2 regions of the Paucibacter sp. M5-1 genome follow, and region 2 is predicted to be linked to the other one. Evidence: predicted binding sites of a transcription regulator. Region 2 holds the regulator's gene; the other holds the start of a gene.

Region 1 (7,214 bases), 150 kb from region 2:
GGTCAAGACCGTCATCGTGGCCGACTTCGTGATGAGCCTGGACAATGTGATCGCGATCGCCGGTGCCGCCGAAGGCGCGGGTGGCGACCACCAGATGCCGCTGGTGATCTTCGGCCTGCTGGTCTCCATCCCCATCATCGTCTGGGGCAGCCAGCTGGTGATCAAGCTGATGGACCGCTTCCCGATGGTCATCACCTTGGGTGCGATGCTGCTGGGCTGGATTGCCGGCACGATGATGGTGGGCGACCCGGCGCTGGCCAGCTGGGTGCCGACCCAGGCCGGCGACAAGCCCGGCTCGACCGAGGTGCTGCCGGCGCTGTACTACGGCTGCGGCGTGGCCGGTGCGCTGCTGGTCTTGCTGTTCGGCAAGGCCATGGCCATGCGCAGCAAGGCCGCCTGAGGCACAGGCACGATGGCAGCGCCCGGCTTCTGGAAACGTGTGCTGGGCCGCAAGGCCAAGCCGGGCAGCCCGGGTGACAGCGTCAGCGGGCCCAGCACGCTGCCCAGCACCCAGCCCCAGCATTTCCAGACCGACAGCGGCGCCAGCCTCGACAGCTATGAGATCGGCCCCGAGCTGGGCCGCGGTGCGATGGCCGTCGTGCATCTGGCCACCGAGCGGGCCAGCGGCCGCCAGGTGGCCATCAAGCGGCTGGCGCTGCAGCGGGAGTTCGCGGCCGAGGACCTGATCGATGTGCGCCAGCGCTTCATGCGCGAGGCCCGCGCGGCTGGCCATCTGGCCCACCCTGACATCCTGCAGGTGCTCGACGCCGGCCCGACCGGCCAGGACGCCTGGATTGCGATGGAGTATGTGCAGGGCCAGGATCTGAGCCATTTCACCCGTGCGGGTGCGCTGCTGCCGGTGCGCGAGGTGCTGGCGCTGGCCATACGGCTGGCCCGCGCGCTGGCCTTCGCACACAGCCAGGGCGTGGTGCACCGCGACATCAAGCCCTCCAATGTGATGCTGGACCGCAGCAGCGGCACGCTGAAGATCATGGATTTCGGCATTGCCCGCATTGCCGACGGCAGCCGCACCCGCACCGGCCTGGTGCTGGGCACCCCCTCCTTCATGTCGCCCGAGCAGCTCGCCGGGCTGCAGGTCGACGGGCGCAGCGACCTCTATTCGCTGGGCGCGCTGCTCTACCAGCTGCTGACCGGCCAGCTGCCGCATCAGTCGGACTCGATGGCCCAGCTGATGTACCAGATCGCCAACCAGGCGCCGCCGGATGTGCGCCACCACCGGCCCGAGCTGCCAGAAGCGCTGGCGCTGGTGCTGGCGCTGGCGCTGGAGAAGCGCCCCGAGCTGCGTTACCGTAGCGGCGAGCTGTTCGCCCAGGACCTGGAGACGGTGCTGGCCCAGCTGCCGGCGGCCGATCTGGCAGGCCCGCCGGGCCGCGAGGATTTCACGGCCGCCGACCCGTTCGCGCAAACATTGCGTCTGAACCCCCAGGAACCGGGGCAAAATCCCTGACCCAAGCGACACAGCCCAGCCCGCCCATGACCGTGGAGATCTTCAGCGCTACCGATGTCGGCCGCGCCCGCGACAACAACGAAGACTCGGTGGCGCTGGACCCGGCCGTGAGCCTGGCCGTGCTGGCCGACGGCATGGGGGGTTACAACGCCGGCGAGGTCGCCAGCCAGATGCTGACCTCCTTCATCACGGCCGAGCTGGGCCGCTGGCTGAAGGAAACCAGCAACAAGGCCACCGCTGCCGACGTGAAGCGGGCGATGGACATCTGTGTCGACAACGCCAACCGCGCCATCTTCAACGCGGCCAACACCAATCCGCGCTATGCCGGCATGGGCACGACCCTGGTGCTGGCCGTGTTCCGCGACGAGGGCCTGCTGCTGGGCCATGTCGGCGATTCGCGCGCCTACCGTTTGCGCAACGGCCAGCTGAGTCAGCTGACCCGCGACCATTCGCTGCTGCAAGAGCAGCTCGATGCCGGCCTGCTGACCCCCGAAGAAGCCGCTTATTCCAACAACCGCAATCTGGTGACCCGCGCGGTTGGCGTCGAGGACACGGTGATGCTGGAGCTGCATCAGCACGAGGTTCAGCCGGGCGATCTGTTCCTGCTGTGCTCGGATGGACTCTCCGATATGCTGGACGACGACGCCCTGGCTCAGTTGCTCTTAAGCCACCCTTCGCTGTCGGAAGCGGCTCAAGCCTTGATTGATGCGGCCAATGACATGGGCGGCAAGGATAATATTGCGATTGTGTTGGCCCGCGCCGAGGGTCCCGCCCGGGCGACCGGCCGGACATGGTGGCCCTTCGGTCGTAAATAAGGTCGGGTCCGAATCGGCGGCTTGGAGCGGCCGGCCGGCACGCAAAACAGACAACAGGACTTGAGGTCAAGCATGGGCAAGCTGGTGGTTTCGCTCGATGGGGTGGTGATCAAGGAGGTGCAGATCACCAAGGACAAGACCACCCTGGGGCGGCGGCCTTACAACGACATCGTGATCGACAACCTGGCGGTCAGCGGTGAGCATGCTGTGCTGCAGATGGTGGGCGCCGATGTCTTCATCGAAGACCTGAACTCCACCAACGGCACCTATATCAACGGCAAGGCGATCAAGAAGCAGTTGCTCAGCAACAGCGACGTCGTCGAGATCGGCAAATACAAGATCAAGTTCCTGCTGGAAGACAGCGTGGACTACGAGAAGACCATGATCCTGAAGCCCGGCTCCGCCGTGCCCAGCGGTTTCGGTCTGCCCTCGTCCTTCGGCGCCCTGGGTTCGCCCGCCAGCACCGCGCTGCCGGCCACCATCAAGGTGCTGACCGGCGCGGCCGCCGGCCGCGAGGTCAGCCTGACCAAGGTGGTCACCACGGTCGGCAAGCCCGGCGTGCAGGTCGCCTCCATCACCAAGCGCCCCAGCGGCTATGTGTTCGCCCATGTGGAGGGCGGCGCCCGCCCCAGCGTCAACGGCATCCCCCTGGTCGGTGAATCGGTCGCGCTGAAGAGCGGCGATGTGATCGAGCTGGCTGGCACCCAGATGCAGTTCGTCCAAGCCGGCCTCTGAACCCGACGGCTGAAACCGGCAGCCTAGGCCGGGCCCGCCGTGCAGCAAATCACGCCACCGCCCGACATCGCCACGGCCGTCCCCTGATCGGCTGAGAAACGCGAACTACGCAGCTAGGCAGGGCTGCCCGGGGCGCGTAAATTGAGACGGCGCCCACAATCTCGTGCGCCATCTCCGACTCCGACGCATGAACATACATGTCCTGGGCTGCTCCGGCGCCATTGCAGCGGGCTACAAGACCAGCGCCTTCCTGCTCGACGACGACATCCTGATCGATGCCGGCACCGGTGTCGGTGACCTCGGCCTGGACGCCCTGGCCCGCATCGACCACATTCTGGTCAGCCACTCGCACCTGGACCACATCCTGGCCATCGGACTGCTGGCCGACACCGTGCTGCGCCTGCGCGCCCAGGCCGGCCGCCCGCCTATCCAGGTCCACGCGCTGGCAGCGACGCTGGACGCGCTGCGCCAGCACATCTTCAACGGCGTGATCTGGCCCGACTTCACCCGCCTGCCCAGCGCCGAGCACCCGGTGCTGAGCCTGCAGCCCTTCGAGATCGGCCAGCGCCTGAACCTGGGCGGCCGCGAGATCGAGGTGCTGAATGCCGAACACACGGTCCCGGCGGTCGGCTTTGCGGTCGACTCACCTGCCGGCTACTGGGTCTACACCGGGGATACCGGTCCCAACCCGGCCCTGTGGCAACGCCTGTCCGAGATCAAGGTCGCCCATCTGGTGATTGAAACCGCTTTTGGTGACGACGAGCGCCAACTCGCCCGCATCAGCCGCCATCTCTGCCCCACCGCGCTAGGCCGCGAACTGGCCCAGTTGGGCGGCAGCGTCGCGGTCCACATCACCCATATCAAACCCGGCGAGATCGACGCGGTGATGAGCGAGATCGGTGCCCTGAGCAGCCCGCACAGGATCAGCGCGCTGAAGGCCGGCGACATCCTGAGCCTCTGAACCGCGCCGGCCGCCGGGCCGACTGACAAAAATGGTCAGATCCCCGAAGCCAGGACAAAACGCGCGGCCCCGGGTGACCAAAATGGTCGCTTCAAGCCCGCAAGCCCCCAGAATTCCGTGAGATCCGTCACGGCAAAGGCGATCAAAAGCCTGGCACGGCCCCTGCATTCAGGGGGAGTGTCTCTACCCCTCAATGCATTTCTTTTCTTCCCAGGAGTCCCCATCATGAGCATGAAGCGCGTCCAACAAGGTTTCACCCTGATCGAACTGATGATCGTCGTGGCGATTATTGGTATCTTGGCTGCTGTGGCGATTCCGCAGTACAAGGACTACACCGCCAAGTCCAAGGCTGCCGCTGCGCTGGGGAGCTTGAACTCCCTGAAGACGGCGATCGGTTTGTGTGCGCAAGAGCAAGGCGCACTGACCAATTGCGACACCGGTCAACCCGGCATTCCGGCCTATACCCCCAGCAAGGAAATTACTGAAGCAACCGTCGCGGATGGCGTTATCACCGCAACGTTGGCCGCCGGTATCGGTGCCGCCGGCGCCGTGACGTTCACCGTCAGCCCGAACTTTGCAGCCAACGATACCAATTCGAATATCGTCTGGACGGTAAATGCTACCAACGTCACCACCGATGCAGTGAAGAATTATCTGATCAAGGGCAACGTGTAAGGGCCTCCGACTCCATACGTGACCATAGGGCAAGATACAGCCAGCTTTTACTGCTGTCTGAACTGAAACCCTCTCCAAAGAAAGCGCCTTCGGGCGCTTTCTTTGTTTTCTTGTTCCTGAGTGAGTCGAGCAGGAGCCATGCGCAATGGACTTCTGTCGCTCGTCGCGCCATAAGACAGGGACCTGTTTTCGCGATCAACCTTGTTGCCGTCCGCGAGGAACCGAAATGCGTCCAAATAGCGGCGCTATTTCGCAATAGCTAGCTCCGCCCCGCCCACCTGAAACACCCCCTCCCCGCCCCCTTCGCCCGATACAGCGCCTCATCCGCGCTGGCCAGCAGCTCTGCCGCCACAGGTGGGTCGCCGGACCCACCGTCATACGCCGCAATCCCCATGCTGGTCGCCAGCTGCAGCGGGCCGGTGGGCAGCTGCACCGGTGCCTGCATCGCATGCAGGATCTTGCCGGCCACCAGTTCGGCCTCGTCGGGCTGGTGCAGGCCCTCCAGGATCAGCACGAACTCGTCGCCGCCCAGCCGCGCCACCATATCGGTGCCGCGAACGCAGCGGCTCAGGCGCCGGGCAAACTCCTTCAGCACCTGATCACCGGCCGCGTGGCCGAGTCCGTCATTGATCTGCTTGAACTTGTCGATGTCCAGGAAGATCAGGGCCATGCCCTGGGAGTTGCGGCGGCTGCGGGCCAGCGCCTCGTCCAGTCGCTCGTCGAACTGGCGCCGGTTCGGCAGGCCGGTCAGTTCGTCGACGCGCGACAGCCGGTCCAGATGCTGCTCGACCAGCTTGGCCGCCGTGATGTCGGTGGCTAGCGTGTAGACGCCGGCCACAGAGCCGTCCTCCAGCAGATCGGGGATGTAGTCGGCGCGCAGCAGGCGCTTGACGCCGCCCGCCTCGGCCTCGGTCTCGAAGCTGGCCCGCTCGCCGTCCAGGGCCTGCTGCAGGGCCTGGCGACGCGGCTCATAGGCCTCGGGGCCGATCAGCTCGGGCAGACGCTGGCCCAGGGCGCGAGCCGGGTCGATGTCCATCCAGGGCTTGAAGGTCGCGTTCAGGAACTGCAGGCGCTGCTCGCGGTCGATATAGGAGATCAGCACCGGCAGGTTGTCGGCAATGGTGCGCAGCCGCCGCTCGCCCGCCTGCAGCTGGCGCAGCGCCTGCTGCAGCTCGGCGGTGCGCTGCTCGACGCGCTGCTCCAGCGAGGTGTTGAGCTCGGCCAGCGTTGCGTCCTGCCGGGCCTGGCGGGCCGACAGATCGGCCAGCGCGCCTGACAGCAGGGCCACCTCGCGATAGCCCCCCACCCGCGGCAGCGGCTCATCGCCCAGATGGCGCCGGGCCGAGATCACGGCGGCCAGGCGCTCCAGCGGCGCCGACAGGCGGCGCGCCAGCAGCCAGGCCAGCGGCACGGACAGGGCCACCAGCGCCAGCGCCACCATCACGATCTGGCCGCGCAGCCTCTGGTAGTCGGCCAGCGCGACGCTGGTCGGCGTGCGCATCAGGATGGTCCAGCCCAGGCCCGGGTAGCTGCCCTGGCCGCGCGTCGCGGCCGTCACCGCGAAATAGTCGATGCCGGCATCGCTGTAGCGCCGGGCCGTGCCTATCGTGCCCATATCGAGCGCCAGCTTGCGTCCTTCCAAAGCCGGGGGGCCCAGCAGCACCGTGCCGTCCTGCCCGATCACCAGGGCCTCGGCCGCATGCGACTCCATCGCCGCGTCGATCAGTTCGTTCTTGATCTGGCGCGCCCAGGCCCAGCTCAGATGCACGCCGAACACGCCCAGATAGCGGCCGCGCTCATCGCGCAGCGGCAGCGCAAAGTCGACAAAGCGCCAGGGCTCGCTCTGCTTGGGCAGCAGCTTCTCCAGCAGCACCGCCGCATGCACATCGCCGACGAAGGGGCCGGCCTTGCCGCCCTGCCACCAGGGCCGCTTAGCGACATTGACCCCTTCGAGCAGGCCGCCGCCGGCGGCCAGCACCTGGCCCTCGGCATCGGTCACGCCCAGCCAGGCGAAGTGACCAAAGCCCAGCCGGATCTGCTCCAGCGCGCGGCGCATCGCCGGCACATCGTCGTGGCGCTGAAACAGCTCCAGCTGCGACAGCACCTTGACCTCCTGGAACTGCTGGGCCATGCCGCGGTCCAGTGCATCACGGAAGTCCAGCGCGATCTGGCGCAGCGACTCGGTCGCGCGCCGCTCGGCATGGGCGCGTGCGAAATTCTCGATCAGCCAGGCGCAGCTCAGCACCGCCAGCAGCACCGCCGTCAGCACGGCCGCGGTCAGCCAGCTGCCCAGCGAGAGGCGGTCCTTGCGGGGGCGGGTCAGGTCTTGCGTCGCGACAGTCATGGGCCGCTTTGTAGCCCGGTCGTCGATGCACCGCAAGTCGGGCGACGGGCATCGCGCACCAAGCCAGCACATGGCCGATTCATCAGCCGCTGGCCGAACGCACCAAACTCGGGCAAGCTGCACTGCAGGCAAGCAAAGCAGGCCTGGGCACAGCCCTTGCGTCTATCGCGATTCAAGCCGACGGAGTCTTTCTCAACATGCATGCGCTCACCCTTC
Region 2 (7,214 bases):
GCCGGCTGCGTGGCCCAGGCGGCCAGCCGGGCGCAGGCCTGCTGCATCACCCACTCGCCCAGCGGGCCGATCAGGCCGGTCTGCTCGGCCAGCGGGATGAAGACGGCCGGCGAGACAAAGCCGCGCGCCGGATGGCGCCAGCGCAACAGGGTTTCGGCGCCCAGCAGAGCGCCGTCGCGGCCGACCTGGGCCTGGTAGTGCAGCTCCAGCTGTCCGAGCGGCAAGGCCTCGCGCAGATCGGCCTCCAGCGCGGCGCGCTCGGCCAGCGCCGCCTGGGTCAGCGGGTCGAAGAAGCACAGCTGGTTGCGCCCGGCCGCCTTGGCCTGGTACATCGCATGGTCGGCATGCTTGAGCAGGTCTTCGCTGCTGGTGTCGCCGGCGCCCCAGATCACGATGCCTATGCTGGGCGTGCTGTGGTGCAGGTGTTCGTCGAGCTGGTAGGGCTGGCCCAGCACACGCAGCAGCTTCTCGGCGGCCGCCTCGGCATGCAGGGCGGCGACGCCGGCGTCCGCACCGAGGTCTTGCAGCAGCACGACGAACTCGTCGCCGCCCCAGCGCGCCACCGAATCCTGCGCGCGCAGCGCGGCCTGCAGGCGCTGGGCCATGCTTTTGAGCAGGCGGTCGCCCATGCCGTGACCCAGGGTGTCGTTGAGCGATTTGAAGTTGTCGATGTCGATGAACAGCACCGCGCCATGCCGGCCGCTGCGCTGGCTGGCGGCCAGGCTTTGCGCCAGCCGGTCCAGCAGCAGGCGGCGATTCGGCAGGGTGGTCAGCGGGTCGTAGAAGGCCAGCCGTTCGATCGCAGCCTCGGCGCGCTTGCGCTCGGAGATGTCGCGGGCCAGGCCGATGAACAGGGTCTGGCCACGACGCTCGATGCGCGAGACGGCCAGGCTCATCGGGAACACCTCGCCGCTCTTGCGGCGGCCATCGACATCGCGGCCCTGGCCGATCACGCGCGCCGGACCGCCGGCCAGATAGCGCCTCAGATAGTCGTCGTGTCGCCCGCTGTCTGGCGCGGGCATCAGCAGGCTGATATTGCGGCCTATGGCCTCCACCGCCGGGTAGCCGAAGATGCGCTCCGCCGCCGGGTTGAAGGAGGCGATCTGCCCGGCGCTGTCTATCGTGATCACCGCGTCCACCATATGGTCGAGGATGGCCTGGGTGTGCTGGGCCTGCTCCTGCAGCTTGAAGGCGGCCTGCTGAGCCGTCGCGAAGATCAGGCGCTGGCGGCGCTGCCACAGCAGCAGGGCCGCCGCCATGCCCAGCGACAGCAGGCCGCCGATCAGCAGCACCGCATGGAGCTGGCGCCGCCAGGGCGCCTCGATGCCTTGCAGCGCCCGCCCGACGGCCACCAGCAGGCCGGCATCGGTGCGCAAGCCGGCCGGGCTGACATGGCGGGCGGCGGCCAAGCGCTCGTCCTGGCTGATCTGGGCGCGCATGCGGTGCAGGCTGGCGCTTTGGCCGCTGGCCAGATGGCGGGCCAGGATGGAGTCCGGCATGGCCAGCAGATTGCGGCCTATCCAGCGCTCATCGGGCGGCGTCATGCTGAACAGCAAGCCGCCGGTGTGTGCCAGTGCACTCCAGGTGTCGGGCGAGGGCTGGGCGGTCTCCAGCACCAGGCGGAAGTAGTCCGGGTCCAGGCTGGCGGTGACCACGCCCTCGAAACGGCCTTGGGCATCGAACAAGGCCCGCGCCAGCGTCAGCGTGTGCACGCCCATGACGCTGCGAAACGGCGGCGAGACATAGAGCAGCCCGGGATCGGGCCGCTGTTGCGGCATGCTGAAGTAGTCGCGCGAGCGCACATCCAGGCCCAGCAGCTGCGGCACCGAGCTGGCTCGCACCCGACCCTGGGCATCGACCAGCATCAGCACGCGCACGCCGGGCATGGCGCGTGCCAGGGTCTGCAGCAGCGCGGCGCTGTCCTGCGGCAGCCGCTCGGCGCGCCAGCCCCGGCGCTGCACGGCCACGGTGTCCAGCGCCGCCTTGATCGCCAGCATCTGCTGCGAGACGATGCCGTCCAGCGTCTGCACCAGCACTTGCAGCTTCTCGCTTTCGTGCCGCTGCAGCGCGCTGCGCTCGGTCTGCAGCCACCAGGCCGCGCCAGCCCAGGCCAGACTGGCGGCGGCGAGCAGGGCCAGCCATTGGCGGGCGATGTGGATTGGCGGGCGGAGAGGGGCGAGATCGGTCGAGAGCATGGGCGCGGGTTGGCACAGTAGCCAGGAACCGCGTCAATGCTCTTGATTCAAGTCAATAGACGGCCTTCCCGTCAGCGCAGGCGTTGAACACGCGGCGCCTGATTGCGTCCTTCGATCTCCATATAGAAAGCGCCCATGAAGCCGCGGCGTATCGTCACTTTCGGGTTCTCTATGCTGTGGACGCCGCTGCTGTCGTCGCTGATCTGCCAGAGCTGGCCATTGGCCAGGCGCAAGGTTTGTTGTGGCCGCCAACCCTCGAAGCGGCCTGGGATGTGGCTCTGGATAGTGTCGATCTGGCCCGGCGGGCGTTGCAGGCCGAACTGCTCTGTTGACGCAGCGGGCGCCGGTTTGACCGTGGCAGTCGGGGTGATGTCCGTCAGCGGCAAGGCGTCGTAGCAGGCCAGCCGGGCCTGAGTTTCGTTCAGGCTGCGGCATTGACGAACCGCCGCATCATCGATCGCCAATGCTGAGTTGCACAGCAGGATCAAGAGCGCGCTTGTAGTCTGAGCTTTCATGGACATCCTTATTGCGGAGCTTTCACATCGCCTTGCGCAGATTCGCCGGCGCGATCTTCAGAGCTTCGCGGTACTTGGCGACGGTGCGGCGGGCGACCTGGATGCCTTGCTCTTCGAGCATGTTCGACAGCGCGCTGTCGGACAGCGGCTTGGCCGCGTCCTCGGCCGCGACGAACTGCTTGATCAGCGCGCGCACCGCCGTGCTGGAGGCATTGCCGCCGGCCTCGGTGTTCAGGCCCGAACCGAAGAAGTACTTCAGCTCGAAGGTGCCGAAGCGGGTTGCCATGTACTTGGCATTCGTCACGCGCGAGATGGTCGACTCGTGCAGGCCCAGCTCATCGGCTATTTCTCGTAGCACCAGCGGCTTCATCGCCAGCTCGCCATGGGTGAAGAAGCCTTTTTGCCGCTCGACGATGGCCTGCGAGACCCGCAGGATGGTGTCGAAGCGCTGCTGGATGTTCTTGATGAACCAGCGCGCTTCCTGCAGCTGGGCGCCCAGCGGCGAGTTGCTGACGCCGCCGCGGGTGGCGCGCAGTGCCTGGGCATAGAGCTCGTTGATGCGCAGCTTGGGCGCGACCTCGGGGTTCAGCATCACGCGGAACTCGCGGCCGACCTTGTGCACGATCACATCCGGGATCACCGCCTGGGCCTGGCCGCGCGCGAACTGGCGGCCCGGCTTGGGCTCGAGACTGGTGATCAGGGCCTGGGCCTCGCGCAGCAAGGCCTCGTCGGCGCCGGTCAGCGCCATCAGCTTCTTCAGATCGCGCTTGGCCAGCAGCTCCAGATGCTGCTTGCACACCAGGATGGCCACCACCTGGGCCTCGCTGCGCGGCCGTGCGCGCAGCTGCAGGATCAGGCATTCGGGCAGGTCGCGGGCGCCGACGCCCAGCGGTTCCAGGCTTTGCAGCCATTTGAGGGCGCAGCGCAGCCGGTCCAGCAACTCGTCACGCGCCTCTGGATCCGCCTCGCCGGCCAGCGATTCGACCAGCTCTTCGAGGCTGTCCTCCAGATAGCCGTCCTCGTTGAGCGACTCGATCAACACATAGAGCGCGGCGCGATCCTCGGGGCTCAGCATCATGCCGGCCAGCTGTTGGTTCAGGTGCTCCTGCAGGCTCAGGCCCGGCGAGTCCTGCTCGGGTCGCTCGCCGTCTTCGTCGCCGCTGCCGGAGCCGCTATTGCTCGGCAGCTCGCGGATGCCGTCGAAGTCATCTCGCTCGGTGCCGTTTTCCCAGTCCTCGCGCTCGGTGGCGCCGAAGTCCTCGGCCTGGATCTCGGGCGTGGTCTCGGGCTCGCCGGCGCCGCTGTCGGCGCCGATCTCGTCCTGGGCCTTGCGGATCTCCGGCAGCTCGGCGGCGGCCGGCGCGTCGGGAAATTCCTCCTCCGTTTCGAGCAGCGGGTTCTGGGCCAGCATCTGCTCGACTTCCTGGTTCAGCTCCAGTGTCGACAGCTGCAGCAGACGGATCGATTGCTGCAGCTGGGGCGTGAGCGCCAGATGCTGGCTGAGGCGGACCTGTAAGCTCTGTTTCATGGGCCTACATACGGAAATGTTCGCCCAGATAGACCTTGCGCACGTCGGCGTTGTCAACAATCTCGTGCGGCGTGCCCTCGGCCAGCACCGTGCCCTCGCTGATGATGTAGGCGCGGTCGCAGATGCCCAGGGTCTCGCGCACATTGTGGTCGGTGATCAGCACACCGATGCCGCGGCTCTTCAGAAAGCGGATGATGCGCTGGATCTCCAGCACCGCGATCGGGTCGACGCCGGCGAAGGGTTCGTCCAGCAGGATGAAGCGCGGCTGGGTGGCCAGCGCGCGGGCGATCTCGACACGGCGACGCTCGCCGCCCGAGAGCGCCGGCGCCGGGCTGTCGCGCAGCTTCTCGATGCTCAGCTCGTCCAGCAGCTTTTCCAGCGCCTCGTTGATGCGGGCGCTCGACCAGGCGCGGCCGTTTTCGTCCTGCTGCAACTCCAGCACCGCGCGGATGTTCTCCTCGACCGTCAGCTTGCGGAAGATCGAGGCTTCCTGCGGCAGATAGGACAGGCCCAGGCGCGAGCGCTGGTGGATGGGCAGGCGCTGCACGGCCCGGCCGTCGATGCGGATCTCGCCGGCATCGGCGCGCACCAGGCCGACGATCATGTAGAAGCTGGTGGTCTTGCCGGCGCCGTTGGGGCCAAGCAGGCCGACCACCTCGCCGCTGTGCACATCGAGATGGACGTTCTTGACCACCTTGCGCACGCCATAGCTTTTCTGCAGGCCCTCGGCCTCCAGGCGGCTGAGGGCGGCGCTGGGTTCCGGGGTGGCGGCCGTCATGAAGGCTTGCGCGGCTGTTGCAAGCCTGGGCTGGTCTGCAGCGGCAGGGCCGGCTCGGGAGCGGCCGGCTCGGAGGCCGCCGCCGCGCGCGGCATCAGCACCATGCGGCCGCGGCCGGCCGGGTGGGGCGAGGTCTGGCCGCCCTCGATGCTGAAGACCTCGGAACGGTTGTCGTAATGGATCACCGCACCGACCACCTCGTCGGCCACGGTGGCGCCGCGCATGCGCCGCACCACCGCATTGCCGACGAAGCGCACGGTGTCGGAGCGGCTGTCGTACTCGACCTGGTCGGCCGAGCCCTCGACCGCCTCGCCCGGCACATCGCGGGCCTGGCGGAAGGTCACCGGCTTGCCGGCCTCGCCGCTGGCATAGGCCTGCTGGTAGCCGTCGCTGGTCTCGCGCACATCCATGCGGGCCGCGCGCATCACCATGCTGCCCTTGCTGAGCACGACATTGCCGCTGAATTCGGTGCGCTGCTTGACGAAGTCGACCCCGCCGCGGTCGTAGTCGATATTGATCGGCTTGTTGCGGTCGGCCTTCTCGGCCTGTGCGGAGCCCGCCCAGCCGCCGGCGGCCAGCGCCAGGGCAAGCAGCATCAATCGGAGGGGGGCGGGTCTGTTGTTCATGGCGGCACAGTTCTTGCAGACCATTCTAGCCCCGGATTGGGGCCCGGGCGGGGTCAGGCCTTGCCGCTGCGCAGACGCTGGATCAGGAAGTCCACCGTGGCCAGCGCGCGCTGGCCCGATTCGATCTCGCTGACACGCTGGCCGGCCGAGGCCAGCGACGGCGAGGTCCAGAAGCGGCCGCCGACGCCCAGGGCCGGCACGCCGTCGATGCGATAGGCCTCGCTGAGCTTCTCGGCCTGGGTGCATTTGGTCTGCACGCCGAAGGAGTTGTAGGCCTGGGTGAACTTGTCCGCCTCGATGCCCAGCGGCGTCAGGAACTCGGTCATGGCCTTGACGCTGTCCAGGGCCTTGCCCTCGCGGTGCATCGCGGCAAAGACGCGGGCGCGCACATCTTTTTCCTTGCCCAGCGCTTCAAGTGCATAGAACAGGCGCTGGTGCAGCTTCACATTGGCACGGAAAGCCACATGCACATGGCGGAAGCTGACGTCGGCGGGCAACTGCTTGACCCAGTCGGCCACCACCGGCTCGAAGGCATTGCAGTGCGGGCAGCCGTACCAGAAGAATTCCACCACCTCGATCTTGCCCGGCGTGCCCGCCAGCGGCTGCGCCAGGCGCTGGTAATGCTTGCCCTCTTGCGGGCCGCCCTGGGCCAGGCTCAGGCCCGGCACAGCCAGGGCCAGACCGGACAAGCCCAGCTGGGCCGAAAAATCACGACGCTTCATCCTGAAATCCTTTGCGAGGCAGCATTAACAGACAACGCCTGCATCCTAAGCGAGTTGACCGCTCAGCGCTGGACGCGCACCAGATTCGCCTCGATGCCGGCGGCCTCGACCTTGCGCTGCAGGCCCTCGGCCTCGTCGCGGCCGTCCATCGGCCCGATGCGCACGCGGAACACCACGCGGCCCGATTGCTCGCGCTCGTAGACCTTGGCGCTGAAGCCCTGCATCGCCAGCTTGGCGCGCTGCTGTTCGGCATCGTCGGAGCGGGTGTAGGCCCCGGCCTGGACGAAGTAAAGATAGCTATCGGCTGCGGCGGCACTGGCCGCCTTGGCGGGCGCAGTGGCGGGTGTAGCGGCCGGCGCGGTCGCGATGGGCTTGGCGCTGGCGGCCGGTGCGGCGGCGGGGACCGGGGCTGGGGTGACGGGCGCGGGCGCTGGCGTCGTGACGGCCGGCGCCGGCACGGGGGCGGGGCTCAGCACGCCGCTGGCCGCCTTGGCGCCGGGGCGGGGGCTCAGCGCGGCATTGGGGTCCCAGTTGCGGTTGCGCTCGGCTTCCTGCGCGTCATGGTCTGCTGTGCGTTGCGGCACCTTGTTGATGAAGGGAATCGGCACCTTGGTGATGTAGAGCGCGACACCGAGCGCGATGCCCAGCCCCAGCAAAAGCCCGACGATCAATCCCAGTACAAATCCACCCCGCTGCTGACGCTGCGCTTGAGCTCGGCTCATGAATTCTCCAGAGTTTCACGTGACATCACTTCCGGCGCGCTGACGCCCAGCACGGCCAGCGCATTGCGCAGCACCTGGCGGGTGGCGGCCAGCAGTGCGGCGCGGGAGCGGGTCAGCTCGGGCGCCTG

The links. Region 2 encodes sigma-54, which starts transcription at its own class of promoters, with help from an activator protein. Its sites were predicted from a motif close to TGGCANGNAANCTGCTTT; they were not measured.
Region 1: a site for sigma-54 is predicted at 4,131-4,148, ahead of O5M90_RS15065 (pilin). Genes of this name have one in related genera too.

The regions. Positions count from the first base shown of each region.
Region 1 covers NZ_JAPZLM020000001.1:3,220,492-3,227,705, forward strand. Annotated here, with positions in the region: gene O5M90_RS15040 (TerC family protein) at 1-400, shown strand, start outside; gene O5M90_RS15045 (serine/threonine-protein kinase) at 413-1,468, shown strand; gene O5M90_RS15050 (Stp1/IreP family PP2C-type Ser/Thr phosphatase) at 1,495-2,283, shown strand; gene O5M90_RS15055 (FHA domain-containing protein) at 2,356-3,018, shown strand; gene O5M90_RS15060 (MBL fold metallo-hydrolase) at 3,206-3,979, shown strand; gene O5M90_RS15065 (pilin) at 4,205-4,654, shown strand; gene O5M90_RS15070 (diguanylate cyclase domain-containing protein) at 4,914-6,998, opposite strand; gene O5M90_RS15075 (circularly permuted type 2 ATP-grasp protein) at 7,196-7,214, shown strand, end outside.
Region 2 covers NZ_JAPZLM020000001.1:3,065,590-3,072,803, reverse strand. Annotated here, with positions in the region: gene O5M90_RS14370 (bifunctional diguanylate cyclase/phosphodiesterase) at 1-2,195, opposite strand, end outside; gene O5M90_RS14365 (hypothetical protein) at 2,267-2,710, opposite strand; gene O5M90_RS14360 (RNA polymerase factor sigma-54) at 2,733-4,238, opposite strand; gene lptB (LPS export ABC transporter ATP-binding protein) at 4,243-5,016, opposite strand; gene lptA (lipopolysaccharide transport periplasmic protein LptA) at 5,013-5,642, opposite strand; gene O5M90_RS14345 (thiol:disulfide interchange protein DsbA/DsbL) at 5,696-6,364, opposite strand; gene O5M90_RS14340 (SPOR domain-containing protein) at 6,427-7,086, opposite strand; gene argS (arginine--tRNA ligase) at 7,083-7,214, opposite strand, start outside.